2 regions of the Arthrobacter senegalensis genome follow, and region 2 is predicted to be linked to the other one. Evidence: predicted binding sites of a transcription regulator. Region 2 holds the regulator's gene; the other holds the start of a gene.
The links. The regulator HspR, encoded in region 2, represses chaperone genes until heat shock. The targets are predictions, from matches to a motif close to AAGTTGAGTCNNNNNGACTCAACTT.
Positions count from the first base shown of each region.

Region 1: a site for HspR is predicted at 6,098-6,122, ahead of AC5RVG_RS06075 (ATP-dependent Clp protease ATP-binding subunit). Genes of this name have one in related genera too.

Region 1 is NZ_JBNHGZ010000002.1:129,508-137,327, forward strand. It holds gene AC5RVG_RS06040 (catalase) at 100-1,749, shown strand; gene AC5RVG_RS06045 (NAD-dependent epimerase/dehydratase family protein) at 1,890-2,960, shown strand; gene AC5RVG_RS06050 (hypothetical protein) at 3,043-3,261, shown strand; gene AC5RVG_RS06055 (hypothetical protein) at 3,324-3,803, shown strand; gene AC5RVG_RS06060 (hypothetical protein) at 3,879-4,094, shown strand; gene AC5RVG_RS06065 (Y-family DNA polymerase) at 4,203-5,561, opposite strand; gene AC5RVG_RS06070 (LexA family protein) at 5,554-5,928, opposite strand; gene AC5RVG_RS06075 (ATP-dependent Clp protease ATP-binding subunit) at 6,140-7,820, shown strand, end outside.
Region 2 is NZ_JBNHGZ010000001.1:984,153-991,972, forward strand. It holds gene AC5RVG_RS04620 (DEAD/DEAH box helicase) at 1-1,511, opposite strand, end outside; gene trmB (tRNA (guanosine(46)-N7)-methyltransferase TrmB) at 1,749-2,660, shown strand; gene AC5RVG_RS04630 (zf-HC2 domain-containing protein) at 2,698-3,357, opposite strand; gene AC5RVG_RS04635 (sigma-70 family RNA polymerase sigma factor) at 3,354-3,851, opposite strand; gene AC5RVG_RS04640 (COG4315 family predicted lipoprotein) at 4,098-4,658, shown strand; gene AC5RVG_RS04645 (heat shock protein transcriptional repressor HspR) at 4,755-5,177, opposite strand; gene AC5RVG_RS04650 (DnaJ C-terminal domain-containing protein) at 5,244-6,212, opposite strand; gene AC5RVG_RS04655 (nucleotide exchange factor GrpE) at 6,344-7,009, opposite strand; gene dnaK (molecular chaperone DnaK) at 7,012-7,820, opposite strand, start outside.

The sequences.
Region 1 (7,820 bases), on a different contig from region 2:
CCGGCCGCGTCTTCGTCGGACTCTTGCCCTCGCCGCGGCCGAGGAGGAAGCTGGAATCACGGCAAGCGGCCTCCCCCTTTTCCCCAGGAGTGATCAGTGATGACCGATGCGGCCCAGTCCCCGGACCAGCCCCTGACCAACCGCCAGGGCCACAAGGTCTACGACAACCAGAACACGCGAACCATCGGCGCCCGCGGCCCGGCGACCCTGGAGAACTACCAGTTCCTGGAGAAGATGAGCCACTTCGACCGCGAGCGCGTGCCCGAACGCGTGGTGCATGCGCGCGGCACCACAGCCTTCGGCTACTTCGAGGCCTACGGCAAGTGGGGGGACGAGCCGATCGGCAGGTTCACCCGCGCCAAGCTGTTCCAGGAAGCGGGCAAGCGCACCGACCTCGCCATCCGTTTCTCCACCGTGGCCGGCGGCCGTGATTCCTCCGAGGTGGCCCGCGACCCGCGCGGATTCGCCGTGAAGCTCTATACCGAGGACGGCAACTGGGACATGGTCGGCAACAACCTGGGCGTGTTCTTCATCCGCGACGCGATCAAGTTCCCCGACTTCATCCACTCGCAGAAGCCGGACCCGGTAACGTTCGAGGCGTCGGTGCCGAACCGGGCGATGGACTTCTTCAGCCAGTCCCCTGAATCCATGCACATGGTCATGCTGGTCTTCAGCCCGCGCGGCATCCCCGCCGACTACCGGCATATGCAGGGCTTCGGCGTGAACACCTACAAGTGGGTCAATGCCGCCGGCGAGACGGTGCTGGTGAAGTACCACTGGATGCCCAAGCAGGGCGTGAAGTCGCTGACCGCCGAGGACGCCGCGAACGTGCAGGCGCAGACCCTCGGGTCACACACCAAGGACCTCTACGACGCCATCGAAGCCGGCAACTACCCCGAGTGGGAGCTGGTGGTGCAGATGATGTCCGACGACGAGCATCCCGAGCTCGACTTCGACCCGCTGGACGATACCAAGGTCTGGCCGGAGGAGCAGTTCCCTCCCCGGCCGGTCGGCCGGATGGTGCTGGATCGCACCGCCAAGAACTTCTTCGCCGAGAGCGAGCAGATCGCGTTCGGCACCGGCGTGCTGGTGGACGGCCTCGACTTCTCCGACGACAAGATGCTCGTCGGCCGCACGTTCTCCTACAGCGACACCCAGCGTCACCGGGTGGGCCCGAACTACCTGCAGCTTCCGGTCAACAGCCCGAAGGTGCCGGTGGCCACCAACCAGCGGGACGGCCAGTTGACGCACTTTGTGGACACCGCGCCGGGCCAGAACCCGCACGTGAACTACGAGCCGACTATCACCGGCGGGCTGCAGGAGGCGGCGAAGGATTCCGGTTACCACCACGCCGTCGGTCCCGAGATCGGCGGCCGGCTGACCAGGGAACGGATCGAGCGGACCAACGACTACCTGCAGGCCGGCCAGCGGTTCTACCTGCAAGAGGACTGGGAGCGCGAGGACCTGATCACCAACCTGACCAACGCGCTGGCGCAGTGCGACCGGCCGATCCAGGAGCGCATGCTCTGGCACCTCTACATGATTGCGGACGAGCTCGGCCAGGGCGTGGGCGGCGGCATCGGCATCTCGCTGGACGAGGTGAAGGACCTTGGGCCTCTGGCCAGCCAGAACCTTTCCGAAGCGGAGCAGCAGTGGATGGCCAACCTCGGCAAGAACGGGCCGCGGGACGTTTCCGGGCTGACCATGACGCACTGCGTGCCCAACGAACGCGTCAAAGTGGAGCGGTAGCCGTACCGCGCGACCTCCACGTTTAAGCGGCGGCTGACCTGCGGAAATCCCGGACGGCGGCCGAATCCAGCCCGGATTCCGGCGGCCGGCCGCCCAGCCGGGCCCTCGCCAAGCCGTGGCATCCGCGGTAGCGTCTGTCCATGCGAGTCGCCGTGGTCGGAGCCAGCGGGAACGTCGGTACAGCAGTGCTGCGCCGGCTGCAGAAGGCGCGGGGCGAACGCGCGGACGACGTGGAGATCGTCGGCATCGCGCGGCGGCTGCCCGATGCCACGACGGAACCGTACGACGGCGTCACGTGGGTTTCGCTGGACATCGCCTCCCGCGATGCTCGGGAAAGGTTGACGCAGGCGTTTAAGGGATGCGACGCCGTCGTCCATCTCGCGTGGCTGCTGCAACCGAACCACGATGAAGGGCAGTTGCGCCGGGTGAACGTGGACGGCACCGCGAACGTGCTCGCCGCTGCCACCAACGCCGGCGTTGGGCAAGTAGTCTGCGCCTCGTCGGTCGGCGCGTACAGCCCCGGCCCGAAGCACTCCCGCGTCCGCGAGGATTGGCCGGCCAGAGGCATCGCCAGCTCGCACTACAGCCGGTTCAAGGGCCAGCAGGAAGCGCTGTTGGACGAGTTCGCCGACGATCACCCGGAAATTAAGGTGGCGCGGCTGCGGCCCGGCCTGATTTTCCAAGCCGAGGCCGGCAGCCAGATCGGCCGCTACTTTGTGGGCCGGTGGATCCCCAAGTTCTTCGTCAACCGGCTGCGGCTGCCGCTGTTCCCGTTCCCCGAGGAGTTCATCTTCCAGGCATTGCATGCCAACGACGTGGCGGACGCCTACTGGCGGGTGCTGGACCAGGGCGCGAGGGGCGCCTTCAACGTGGCGGCCGAACCGGTGGTAACGCCCGGACTCGTCGCCTCCCTGTTCGGTGCCCGGCGCTGGCTGCCCGTTCCCGTGCCGCTGGTGCGGCAGTTGGTCGGCGCCGCGTGGTCCCTCCGGCTGCTGGCCAGCGACCCCGGCTGGGTGGACATGGCCCGCTACGCTCCGGTCATGGACACCAGCCGGGCCAGGGACGAACTCGGCTGGACACCGCAGGTGGATTCGCTGTCGGCGATCCGTGAAGTCCTGGCGGGAATGGCCGGGGCCGGAGGTGTCACCGAATCCCCCGCGATGCGCCCGCGCAGCCGCTGGACCCGTGCGAAGCCGGAGACCGGCGCGTAGTGTGGCCCCATGGGAAGCCGCGCGAAGAGCGCAGCTGCCCGGTCTGATCCCACAGGACGACCCGCTCGAGAAGGAGGACCTGATGAATCCGAACGAGGAGCGGCGCCCGGAACACCCGGACGACGCGAATGACGACACTCTGACTCCCGCCGACGCAGGCGGCATCGACAAGGAAGTCAACGAGGCCCACATCCCGGTCCACGGTGACGAGAAACTCGCCGACGACCTGGTCAAGAAGGCCTACGGCGACAAGGACCAGGACGGCCGCGGGGACGCGCCCAACGCGCCTTTCCCCGGCTGACTGGCACCGCCCGCACCTCCACCTAGCACCGCCCATCAACCGTCTACAGACAGGAGCACGCTGTGAAAGGGAAACTCACATTCGGCGCCGGCATCGCCCTCGGATTCGTCCTGGGTTCGAAATCCGGAAGGTCCGCCTACGATTCCTTGAAGGCCAAGAGCCAGGAGTTCTGGCAGAACCCAGCGGTCCAGGAAAAAGTGCACGAAGCCACCGACCTGGTCAAGGAAAAGGCACCAGGCGTCGCCGACCGTGTTACCGAAGCGGCCAAGAAGGCAGGGTCCGCGGCAACCTCCAAGCTGCCCGGCAACCACGGTTCGGGTAAGGACGACGGCGGCACCACCGGCCCCACCACCACCGCCGGCGGCACCACGGGCACCAGCACCCTCGGCGACACCACTGGCACCACCCTGGGCGACACCACGATGTCGGATCCGGCGCAGAACGACGAACTCGGGCAGAGCTGGACGGGCGAGGGAGGCACCATGCCGGACGGACCCGCCACCCTCAACAGGGACGACGACCTGCGCCCGCCCGGAGTGTAACCCGCCCGGGATTCTGGCGGGCCGGGCCCCTCGCCGGGGCTCCGCCTGCATCGACGGCAGTAGGGAAGGACTGGCATGACGGAGAACGACGCCGGCCAGGTCAAAGGTCCGCGGGACCAGTCGGGCACCGCGGCAGATCCGCCGGATGCTCAGGAGCAGCAAACGGCCGATTCCGCCCCCGAGCCCGAGGGCAAGGAGGGCATGAACATCGCGCCCGGGCCGGCTGAAGAGAAGGACCAGGAAACGCCGGACGACCGCGGGCTCACCACCGACACGAGCCCGAGCGACTGATCCACCGCGGGCACGGCAGCGGCCGTCGAGATACGGCCGCTGCCGTGCCACTGTTCGGCCGCCGTCGTGCCCGTTGCGCCGCTGCGGCGCGACCCGGTGCACAGCCGGTTAATCCGCCTTGACCACCGGCAGGTCGCTCCACTCGGTGGTGTAGCGTGGCGAGGAAAATTCGCGTTTCATTGACCACGCCGCGGGGGCCGCCAGCCCGCCCTGACCGAGGCCGATCGAGGCTTCGCCGAACTTGGTACGCACCGCGCCCAGCAGGTCGCCGATGTGCCGCTGTTCCAAATCGCTGACGAAGGGGTCGAAGGTCTGCTGGCCGGCCGCGGGCTCCAGCCCCGACAGCAGGACCCCTGCCCGGACATAGTGGGCGCCCGGAGTCAGGCAGCCGCGCATGGCGGCCACGGCAGCCTTGGTCAGCTGGATCGGATCCTGCGTGGGCGTCGCCAGGTTGACGCTGGCCGCGGGAAACGATGCCTCGCCGCCGGCGAACCTGCTGGTCCCCGCAGTCACCGTCAGCACCGAGGCGCGCAGTCCCTCGGCCGCCATCCGGGCCGCCCCGCGTTGGGCATAGACCGCCATCACCTGGTCCATCTCCTCGATGGTGGTCACCGGCGTGGAGAAACTGCGCGAGAACATGATCTGCTGCTTGTCGGCCCGCTCCTCCGCGTGCGGGATGCAGGGCGTCCCGTTCAGCTCCAGCACGGTTCGCTGCAGCACCACGGAGAACTTTTTGCGGATTGCCTGCGGGTCGGCGGCCTTGAGGTCTGCGATCGACTCGATCCCGAGGGCGTTCAGCCGTTTCCCCGTCCGTCCGCCCACGCCCCACAGCCCGGTGACCGGGACGCGTGACTGGATCCAGGCGATGTCGGAAGCGGGCATCGAGCCCAGCGAGCACACCCCGGCCATCTGGGGATTCCGTTTGGCAACGTGGTTGGCGAACTTCGCCAGGGTCTTGGTCTGCGCCACGCCGACGCTGACCGGCACGCCCACCTGCCGGATCACTGCGGCACGGATTCGGCCGGCAGTCTCCAGCAACTGGGCGTCGTCGCCGGGCAGGCCCAGGAACGACTCGTCGATCGAATAGACCTCCTGCCAGGCCCCGAACCGGCCGAGCACTTCCATCACCCGGGCGCTTAGGTCCCCGTACAGCTCGTAGTTGCTGGACCGCGCGACCAGCCCCCAGGCCTTGGCCCGCGGCGCCACCTGGAACCACGGCGTCCCGGTCTTCAGCCCCAGCTGTTTGGCCTCCTCGGAGCGCGCCACCACGCAGCCGTCATTGTTGGAGAGCACGACGACGGGCCGTCCCTCGAGGGACGGATCGAAGACCCGCTCGCAGGAGACGTAGAAATTGTTGACGTCCACCAGCGCGATCCGTTCGCCAGGCCGGCCGGAGGTCGCCCCGCCGGAGCCGGACGGCCGGCCGGAGGCCGCCCCGCCTGCCCCTGGCACCGGGGCGCTAGACATGGTGCAGGCAACGGGTGGCGACGCCCCAGATGCTCAGGTCGGCGAGTTCGCCCACTTCGGTGGGAACGCCGCCGTCGTCCGCCTGCAAGCGCACGCCGTCCGCGGTGAGATGCAGGCGCCGGACCACCAGTTCCCCGTCCAGCACCGCGACCACTACCGAACCGTCGCGCGGGGTCAAAGAGCGATCCACTATCAGCTCATCGCCATCACTGATCCCGGCCGCGGCCATCGAGTTTCCGGCCACCCGCATCACAAAGGTGCTGGTGCGGTCGCGGATCAGGTGCCGGTTCAGATCGATGCCGCCGTGGAAGTAGTCCCTGGCCGGCGACGGGAAACCGCGCGCCTCCTCGGGCGCTCCGCTGCCCATCTCCGGGCCCGCCGAAGCACCCGACGGCTGCTCTACACCGAACATCCCGACCCCCGTCTTCGAACAAAGCTTCGAAAACAACACTAGCACCGGCCCGCCGTGGCCTACATATGAGCCAGCTCCACTCAAGTTTGGGTAACTTCTGGAATAATCCTGTCGTAGAGGCGTTAACATGAGTCGAAGGCACTCACGTTCCACAGGAGGATTATCCATGCCACTGTTCTTCGGACCAGCTTCCGGCAACGGTTCATTCGACGAGTTCCTGGCCCGCTACCTGCAGGGCCAGCGGGCGGCCCAATCCCGCACGGTCGACCTCACCCGGCTGCTCAGCCGCCGCACCCATGAAGTGCTGGCGCAGGCAGCCCGGTTTGCCGCAAGCCTCGGCCACATCGAGGTGGACGCGCTGCACATCCTGCACGTCATGGTCGGCCAGGAGCCGGCCGCCAGCCAGATCAAGCTGACCGGCGCGGACCCGCAGACCATCGCGCGTTCCGCGGAGCAGGGCCTGCCGGAAAAGACCGGCCCGACCCGGGAAACGCCGTCGCTCACGCCGTCGGCGCAGCGTGCCCTGCTGGACGCCCACCAGGTCGCCCGCGCATTCGGCTCCACCTACATCGACCCCGAGCACCTCTTCGCCGCCTTCGTGCTGAACCAGGAGACCCCCGCCGGCCAAATCCTGGGCGGCGCGGGCGTCACCCCGCAGGCACTGCAGCAGGCGGCGGAGAAAGCTGCGGCGCAGCCCGACGGCCCCACCCCTGCAACCGGCCCGCAACAGAGCACCGGCACCGAGTCGGAAACCCCCATGCTGGACCAGTTCGGCACCGACCTGACGGCCCAGGCCCGGGAGAACCGGCTGGACCCGGTGATCGGCCGGGCGGACGAAATCGCCCAGACCATCGAAATCCTCGCGCGCCGGACCAAGAACAACCCGGTGCTGATCGGCGAGGCCGGCGTGGGCAAGACCGCCATCGCCGAGGGGCTGGCGCAGGCCATCGTGGCCGGCGACGTCCCGGAACAGCTGCGCGGCAAGCGTGTGGTGTCACTGGATCTGCCGGGCATGCTGGCCGGCACCCGCTACCGCGGCGACTTCGAGGAACGCCTGACCAAGACCCTGGACGAGATCAGCGCCGCGAGCAGCGAACTGATCGTGTTCATCGACGAACTGCATACCGTGATCGGCGCCGGTGGCGGCGGCGAGGGCGGCATGGACGCCGGCAACATCCTCAAGCCCCGGCTGGCCCGCGGCGAACTGCACGTGCTCGGCGCCACCACCCTGGGCGAGTACCGCAAGGTGGAGAAGGACCCGGCCCTGGAGCGGCGCTTCCAGCCCGTCATGGTCTCAGAGCCCTCGATCGAGGACGCCGTCCGCATCCTGTCCGGCCTCAAGGACCGCTACGAAGAACACCACCAGGTGGCCTACACCGAGGCAGCGATCCGGGCCGCCGTCGAGATGTCCTCCCGCTACCTCACCGACCGGTTCCTGCCGGACAAGGCGATCGACCTGATCGACCAGGCCGGCGCACGGCTGAGCCTGCGACGCGGCCCGCGCGTTGACGTGGAGGCCATGCGCGGCCGGCTGGCCGAGCTGGAGTCGGCCAAGAACGCCGCCGTCGCCGAGGAACGCTACGAGGACGCCTCGAAGCTGCGCGACGAAATCGAAGAGCTGAAGGCCCGGCTGGAAGCCGCCTCCGCCCAGCAGTCGGCCCCGGGTGCCACGGAAGATCACGACGGCGGGGCCCGCCCCGGCGTCGCGTCTTCCGATGTGGTGGGCGAGGCCGAGATCGCCGAGATCATCTCCCGCGCCACCGGCATTCCGGCCGCCCGGCTGACCCAGGGCGACCGGCAGCGGCTGGCGCGGTTGGAGGAGGACCTGCACGCCCGGGTGATTGGCC
Region 2 (7,820 bases):
GGCCCCGCACTGCGGCCGCCTGCACCGGTGCCCGACTGGCCGCGGCGCCCGGCGGAATCCGCCCCGGCGGCGCTGCGATGGCTGCCGTGGCCGCGGGCCGCAACGTCCCGGCCGGCCTGGCCGCGGTTTTCGCCGCGGGCCGGCTGGCGCTGGCCGCTCTCCGGACCGCCGGCGCGTGCGGCGCCGGAGGCCTGGCGGGCTTCACCGGAGCGGGTCCGTCCGCCGCGGCCGCCGGACCGCATGGCCCGCTTGCGCTGGGCGTTGGCGCCGGTGGAAGTGCCGCCGCCGTGCTGCGGCAGGTTCGCTGCCTGCTGCTGAGCCCGCAACTGCGGATCGACCGGTGCGGCCACCTCGCCCACCAGTTTCACCAGCAGGTCCGAGGACGCGGTGACGCTTTCGAAGGCTACGTCCACGCCGGCCGCCTTCATCAGCTTGCCGACTTCCAGCCGCTGTTCCGGCAGCGCCAGGGTCACGACGGTGCCGTCGGAACCGGCGCGGGCGGTACGGCCGGAACGGTGCAGGTACGCCTTGTGTTCGGTGGGCGGATCCACGTGGATCACCAGTTCCACCTCGTCCACGTGCACGCCGCGGGCGGCCACGTCCGTGGCGACCAGCACGCGCACATGGCCGGAGGAGAACTCGGCGAGGTTGCGGTCGCGGGCGTTCTGCGACAGGTTGCCGTGCAGGTCCACCGCCGGGATGCCGGCGGCGGTGAGGGCCTTGGCCAGCTTCCGGGCGTGGTGCTTGGTGCGGGTGAACAGCACGCGGCGCCCGGCTCCGGCGGCCAGCCGGTTGAGCACCTGCTTCTTTTCGGAGGCATCGCGGGTTACGAGCACATGGTGTTCCATCGTGGTGACCGCGGCCTGCGGGTCGTCCACGGAGTGGGTCAGCGGACTGGACAGGTAACGCTGCACCAGCTTGTCCACGCCGTTGTCCAGGGTCGCGGAGAACAGCATGCGCTGCCCGCCGGCCGGGGTGGTGTCCAGCAGCTTCTTCACCACGGGCAGGAAGCCCAGGTCGGCCATGTGGTCGGCCTCGTCCAGGACGGTGATTTCCACCGATTCCAGCGTGATGATCTTCTGCTTCATCAGGTCTTCGAGCCGGCCCGGGCAGGCAATCACGATGTCGACGCCGGCGCGCAGCGCCTTTTCCTGGCGTTGCTGCGAGACGCCGCCGTAGATCACCGTGGTGTTCAGGCCCAGCTCCGACGCCAGCGGCTCAATGGTGGCATTGAGCTGGGTGGCCAGCTCACGGGTCGGCGCCAATACCAGGCCCAGCGGGCGTCCGGGTTTGCGGAAATGGGCGGCCTCGCGCTCGGCCAGCCTGGCGACCAGCGGCAGCGCGAACGCGAGCGTCTTGCCGGAGCCGGTGCGGCCGCGGCCCAGCACGTCCCGGCCGGCCAGCGTATCGGGCAGCGTCTCGGTCTGGATGGGGAACGGGGCGTCGATGCCATCGGCAGCGAGCTTCGAAGCAAGGGCCTTGGGCACGCCAAGGGCAACAAAAGTAGTCATAAGAAAGTGAGAATGTCTTCCGGTCAGTGTCCCCGCGGCAGGTTAGCCCAGGGTCGCCGAAGAAAAATCAGACAGTGCCAACCGCCCGGACCTGTCCGGTCACGTCGTTAGACGGAAAGCGGCGGCGCAATTGAAAGCGTTCATCGACGCAGGGAAACGCGTCAAACTGCGCCTCCGAGTAGCACCAGTCTAGCAGCACGTCCGGGCCGCCCGCGCACGGGCGATACTCTGGTGGGGATGACCAGCGACTCCCCCACCCCTGATTTTCCCGCGAACGACGACGGTGCGCGCCTCGCGCAGCCCACCCACCTCGCCCGTCCGGTCAGCTTTGTGCGCCGCGGATCCCGGCTGCAGGGCCGCCGCCAGCAGGCCTGGGACGAATACGGCCCCAGGTTCGCCGTGGACCTCCCGCGCCACGGCGGCGACACCACCGTGGACCCGGACTATGTCTTCGACGCGGCGGCAGCCTTCGGACGCGAGGCACCCCTGGTGGTGGAGATCGGATCCGGCCTCGGGGAGGCCGTCTGCCATGCGGCGGAGCAGCATCCGGAGTGGAACTTCCTGGCCCTGGAGGTCTACCGGCCGGGGCTGGCGCAGACCCTGCTGCGGATCGGCCAGCACGGCCTGTCCAACGTGCGGGTGGCGCAGGTCAACGCGCCTGACGCCCTCGCGAGCATGCTGCCCGAGTCCTCGGTCGCCGAGCTCTGGGTGTTCTTTCCCGACCCGTGGCACAAGACCCGCCACCACAAGCGGCGGCTGGTGCAGGAGAGCTTCGCGGACCTCGCCGCCCGCGTCCTGCAGCCGGGCGGAATCTGGCGCCTGGCCACCGACTGGTCCGACTACGCGATCCAGATGCGCCGGGTGGCCGACGCCTCGCCGGACTTCCGCAACCTGCATGCCGGCGAGCGCACCGGCGAGGACAGCCCGCTGACCCAGGTCTGGGAAAGCGGCGTGGAAGGCGTGGTGGGCGGCGCCCCGGTGCGCGAAGGCAAGATCCCGGTCAGTACCGGAAATGCCAGCACCGGTGAAGGCATGGATGAGCACGGCGGCTGGGCGCCCCGCTTCGACGGCCGGACCATGACCAGCTTTGAGCAGAAGGCCCACGACGCCGGGCGGATGATCTTCGACCTGGCCTACCGCCGGAACTGATCCCCGCCTGAGCTAAACCGCACTGGACCCCGCGGGCTCAGTCCGTAACCACTGCCGCCAGCGTTGTGTCCGCCCCGTTGCGCAGCTCCACCTGGACAATCTCGTCGGTGGCCATGGCGCAGGCTGCGGTGAGCGTGGCGCGGCCCGCCGGCGTCGCCTGCCAAGAGGCCACCTGATAGGTGTAGCCGGTGTCTCCTGTCACCCAGAGGGTGAGTAGTCCGTCCCGCGGCAGCTGCTCCCCCGCTACCTGCATCTCGGTGCCCCACGCCTTGTGCACCAGCGCCAGCTCCAGCTGCAGGCCGCCGTCGGCGGTCATCACATAACTCTCCGTCACCGGCGGCTGCTGCTGTTGGGTCAGCAACGGCCCGATGGCCGCCCCCGCGACCAGGCACACGCCCGCCACCGCCGCCACCAACCCGGCCCACCGCCGTCGCTCCTTCCGCCGCCGGCGGGCCAGTTCGTCCACCAGTTCCCGGGTGCGTTCCTCGACTTCGTGTTGCGGCGGTGCCGCCAGCTCCAAGGCGGCGTCGCGTGGCAGCGCGTCCAGCAGATCGGGCAGCGTTTCCAGCTCCGCGGCCTCCCGGCGGCACGCGGGGCAGGAGGCCAGGTGTTCTTCGAAGCCCGCCCGTTCCCGGCGGTCCAGTCCGCCCAGCACATAGAGGCCGAGCAGTTGGTGCTGTTCCTCGTTGGCATTCACTGCTGCCCCACCCCCATCTCGTCCAGTACGGCCCGCAGGGCCTTGGCCGCGTAGAACGCCCGCGACTTCACAGTGCCCAGCGGAATGCCCAGCGACCGGGCGGCTTCGGACGACGTGAGCCGCTGGTAGTGCAGGGCGAGGATGATGTTGCGGTGCTCGGGGCTGATGCGTGCCAGCGCTTCCTCCATGACCACGCGGAGCAGGAGCCGCTCCAGCTGGTCTTCTTCGCTGGCCGGCTCGTCCTCGCCCAGGCCGGTCTCGCCCGGCCGCCGGGTGCGGCGCCGGTAGCCGTCGATAATGACGTGACGGGCGGTTTGGTAGAGGTAGCCGCGCATGTTGTCGGTTTCCGGGCCGCGCTTCCACACCCGCAGGATCGTCTCCTGCACCACGTCCTCCACCTGGTCCGCGTCGGAGGTCGCCTCGCGCACGAACCGGCGCAGCGCCGTGGCGTGGTCGCGGTAGAGGCGGGCCACGGCCTCGTCGTCCAATGCCACGGCCGCCTCCTTCCTCCCGGCAGCCCCGGCCGCCCCGCCGGCGGCGGACGTCCCCGTGCAGCGTCCCACGCGGCGTCCTACCGGGGACGACGACGGCGGCGGCGTTCCGGTTCATCCAGCCCGCGGGATCCATTCCGCCCGACGTTTGAACCATTGTGGGTGCGGCCGGCGTCTTTGCCAATAGCGGGCCGCGCGCCCCGCGGCACGACGTTCCGGGCACCGCCCGGGAGACGGCAAAGGAACCCCATGAAAATCACGCAGACAGCCGCGGCAGCCCTGCTGGCCGCCGCCATGATGGGCCTCGCCGGGTGCGGAGGAGGCTCGGGTACGGAAACGCCTGCCGGCCCGGAGGCACCGCCGGCAGGCGAGGCGCCGACGACGGGCGCCCCCGGAATGACCTCTCCGGCGGCGCCGGAGACAGACGGCGGGGAGACCGGCGGCGCGCAGGCATCCGGCGCCGCCTCTACCCTCACCACGGCCGAATCCGACCTGGGCGAAATCGTGGTGGACGGCGAAGGCATGACCGTTTACTACTTCACCAAGGACGTCCCGGACTCAGGCGAGAGCGCCTGCACGGGCGACTGCCTGGCCGCGTGGCCGCCCGTGCTGGCCGAGGAAGAGCCGGAACTCGACGGGGTCACCGCGGAGGTGGGCCTCATCGACACCCCGGACGGGCAACAGCAGGTGACGCTGAACGGCATGCCCATCTACTACTGGGCGCAGGACAAGGCCCCGGGAGACACGACCGGACAAGGCGTGAACGACGTCTGGTTTGTGGTCGCCCCCGACGGCGAAATGATCAAGTAGCTCCACGCCGCCATCCTGCCCGCAGCCGCCTGCCCGGGGCCGCCTGCCCGGGGCCGGCAGCTGCGGGCGTCCGATCACAGGCGCCGGCCGGACGGGTCAGCGCTGCGGCCGCCAGACCATCAGCGCCTGGCTGCGCGGACGCGGCCGCTGGCCGCGGGCCAGCGTCACCACGTCGCCGGCGAGGCCGGCGGCGAACACCCGGCTGGAGTCGGTGCCCCGGCGCTGCCGTGCCATCAGTTCCTCGGAGAGGTCCCGGACCTGGGCCTTGAGCGCGGCGACCTCGTTTTCCAGCTGGAGGATGCGCTTGATCCCTTCCAGCGAGACGCCCTCCTGGGACAGCCTCTGGACCTCACGCAGGGTGTTCACGTCCTTCTGCGAATAGCGGCGCTGCCTGCCCCGCTGGCGCGACGGAGAGACCAGGCCGAGACGGTCGTACTGGCGCAGCGTCTGCGGGTGCATGTCCGCCAGTTCGGCCGCCACCGAAATCACGAAGATCGGCGCATTCATATCGATGCTCATGGTGCTCTCCCTCCTGCGCTTCGCGCGTTTCCCGTCCGGACTGTCCCGACCTGTCGTAACTTCCCGCTACAGCCTGGCCTTGGCGGCAAGATTCCCGCGCGGGTCGGACCCGGCAGTCGCCGCCGCGAAGGCGTTAACCGCGTCTTCGGCCTCTTTCCCAAGGTTCTGCGGGACCACCACGTCGATGGTCACGAGCAGGTCGCCGGTGTTCTTCGAGGTCTTCACCCCGCGTCCCTTCACGCGGAGCGTTCGGCCGGAGGGTGTTCCTGCCGGCACCTTGACCTTGACGAATTCACCCGTCAGGGTCGGCACGTCGATCTGCGCGCCCAGCGCGGCCTCCGGGAACGTGACCGGGACGTGGATCCGGATGTTGTCGCCGTCGCGCTGGAAGAACGGGTGGGGCTTGACGTTGACGGTCACCATCAGGTCGCCCGCGCCGGCGGGGCCGGCCTGGCCCTTGCCGCGGACGCGGACCTTCTGGCCGTCTTTAATCCCGGCCGGGATCCGCACGTCGATCACTTCGCCGCTGGGTTCGCGCAGCCCGATGGTGGTGCCGTTGATGGAACCGGCGAAGGAAATGCTGGTGGTTGCGGTGCGGTCGGCGCCCCTGCGCGGGGGCTGCTGCTGCGGGAAACCGCCGAAACCGCCGAACAGATCAGCGAACTCCGGCGGCACGGTGCCCGCGGAGCCGGGGCGGGTGCGGGTGCCTTGGCCGAACAGGTTGCCGAAGATGTCCTCGAAGCCGCCCGCGCCCGGCCCGCCGGCGCTGCCGGGACCGCCGGCGCTGAAGCGCGCGCCGCTGCCCATGGCGCGGATCGCGTCGTACTGCTCGCGCTCGCCCGGGTCCGAGAGGACCGAGTAGGCCTCGGAGATGTCCTTGAACTTCTTTTCCGAACCTTCATCCCCCCGGTTGGTATCCGGATGGTGGGTCCGCGCGAGCTTGCGGTACGCCTTCTTGATGTCCGCGTCGGATGCGTCCTTGGAGACACCGAGGATCTTGTAGAAGTCCTTCTCGACCCAGTCCTGGCTAGCCATGCAGGCGCCTCCTTTCAGTTGTCACAAAGTCTATGGGCACCGGCGCCCCCGGACGGTGACGGGTTGGCCTCCGAGCGTCCGAAGGCCAACCCGTCATCAGGGGCTGGGCGCCGTGGCGCCCGCTGCCGGTGTCATTCTGCCGGTACGGCTACCACTACCTGGGCGGCGCGCAGTACCCGGTCGCCGGCCCGGTAGCCCAGGCGCAGGACCTGGCTGACGGTGTCCAGCTCCACCTCGGCGTCGGGCTGCTGCATCAAGGCCTCGTGGATGTTCGGGTCGAATTCGACGCCGGTCTCCTCGATGCGGGCCAGGCCGTAGGTCTTGAGCACACCGTCCAGCTTGGTGGCAATGGCCGCGAACGGTCCGTCCGCGAGATCGCCGTGCTGGCGCGCCGCGTCGATGTCGTCCAAAACGGGCAGCAGCGAGTTCAGCACGCCGATGACGGCCATCTCGCCGGCCACGGCGCGGTCGCGTTCCACCCGCTTGCGGTAGTTCACGTACTCCGCCTGCAGCCGGAGCAGGTCGTTCTTCAACTCCTCGGCCTCCTGCGACGTGGTCCCCTGGGCAACAGATTCCCCGGCCGGGACCTCGGCCCCGTTCAGGATCTGCTCCGCCTGGGCCAGCGCGTCGGCGTCGGCGCCCTGGCCGGCCGCGGGGGTTTCTCCCGCGGCCTGCCCGGCGTTCCCGGCTGCTCCCGAAGCCCCGCGGACCTGTCCGGTTTCCGGATCGATCTTGCGGTTGTCGCGGAAGTTCACCGGCTCGCTCTGGTGTTCTTCTTCGTTACCTTTTTCCGCCATGGTTACTTCTTCTCGTCTTCGTCGACCACTTCGGCGTCCACGATGTCCTCGTCGGCCGCACCGGAGCCGGCATCGGAGGCGCCGTCGCCGGCGGCCGCACCGTCACCGGCCGCGCCGGAGGACTGCGCCTGCGAGTAGATGGCCTCGCCCAGCTTGGTCTGGGATGCCTGCAGCTTCTCGAACGCGGCCTTGACCTCGTCGTCGTTGTCCTGCTTTTCCAGTGCGGACTTCAGGGCGTCAACGTCGGCCTTGACCTCGGTCTTGACCTCTTCGGGCAGCTTGTCATCGTTGTCGGCGAGCAGCTTGTCCACCGAGTAGGCCAACTGCTCGGCCGAGTTGCGGACGTCGGCGGCCTCGCGGCGCTTCTTGTCCTCCGCGGCGTGCTCTTCGGCCTCCCGCACCATGCGGTCGATGTCATCCTTGGACAGCGCGGTGCCGCCGGTGATGGTCATCGACTGCTCGGCGCCGGTGCCCTTGTCCTTGGCGGACACGTGCACAATGCCGTTGGCGTCGATGTCGAAGGTGACCTCGACCTGCGGCACGCCCCGCGGCGCCGGCGCGATGCCGGTCAGCTCGAAGGTGCCCAGCGGCTTGTTGTCGCGGGTGAATTCGCGCTCGCCCTGGAAGACCTGGATGGCCACGGAGGGCTGGTTGTCATCCGCGGTGGTGAACGTCTCGGACCGCTTGGTCGGGATCGCGGTGTTGCGCTCGATCAGCTTGGTCATCACGCCGCCCTTGGTCTCAATGCCCAGCGACAGCGGGGTGACGTCGATCAGCAGGACGTCCTTGCGCTCGCCCTTCAGGACGCCGG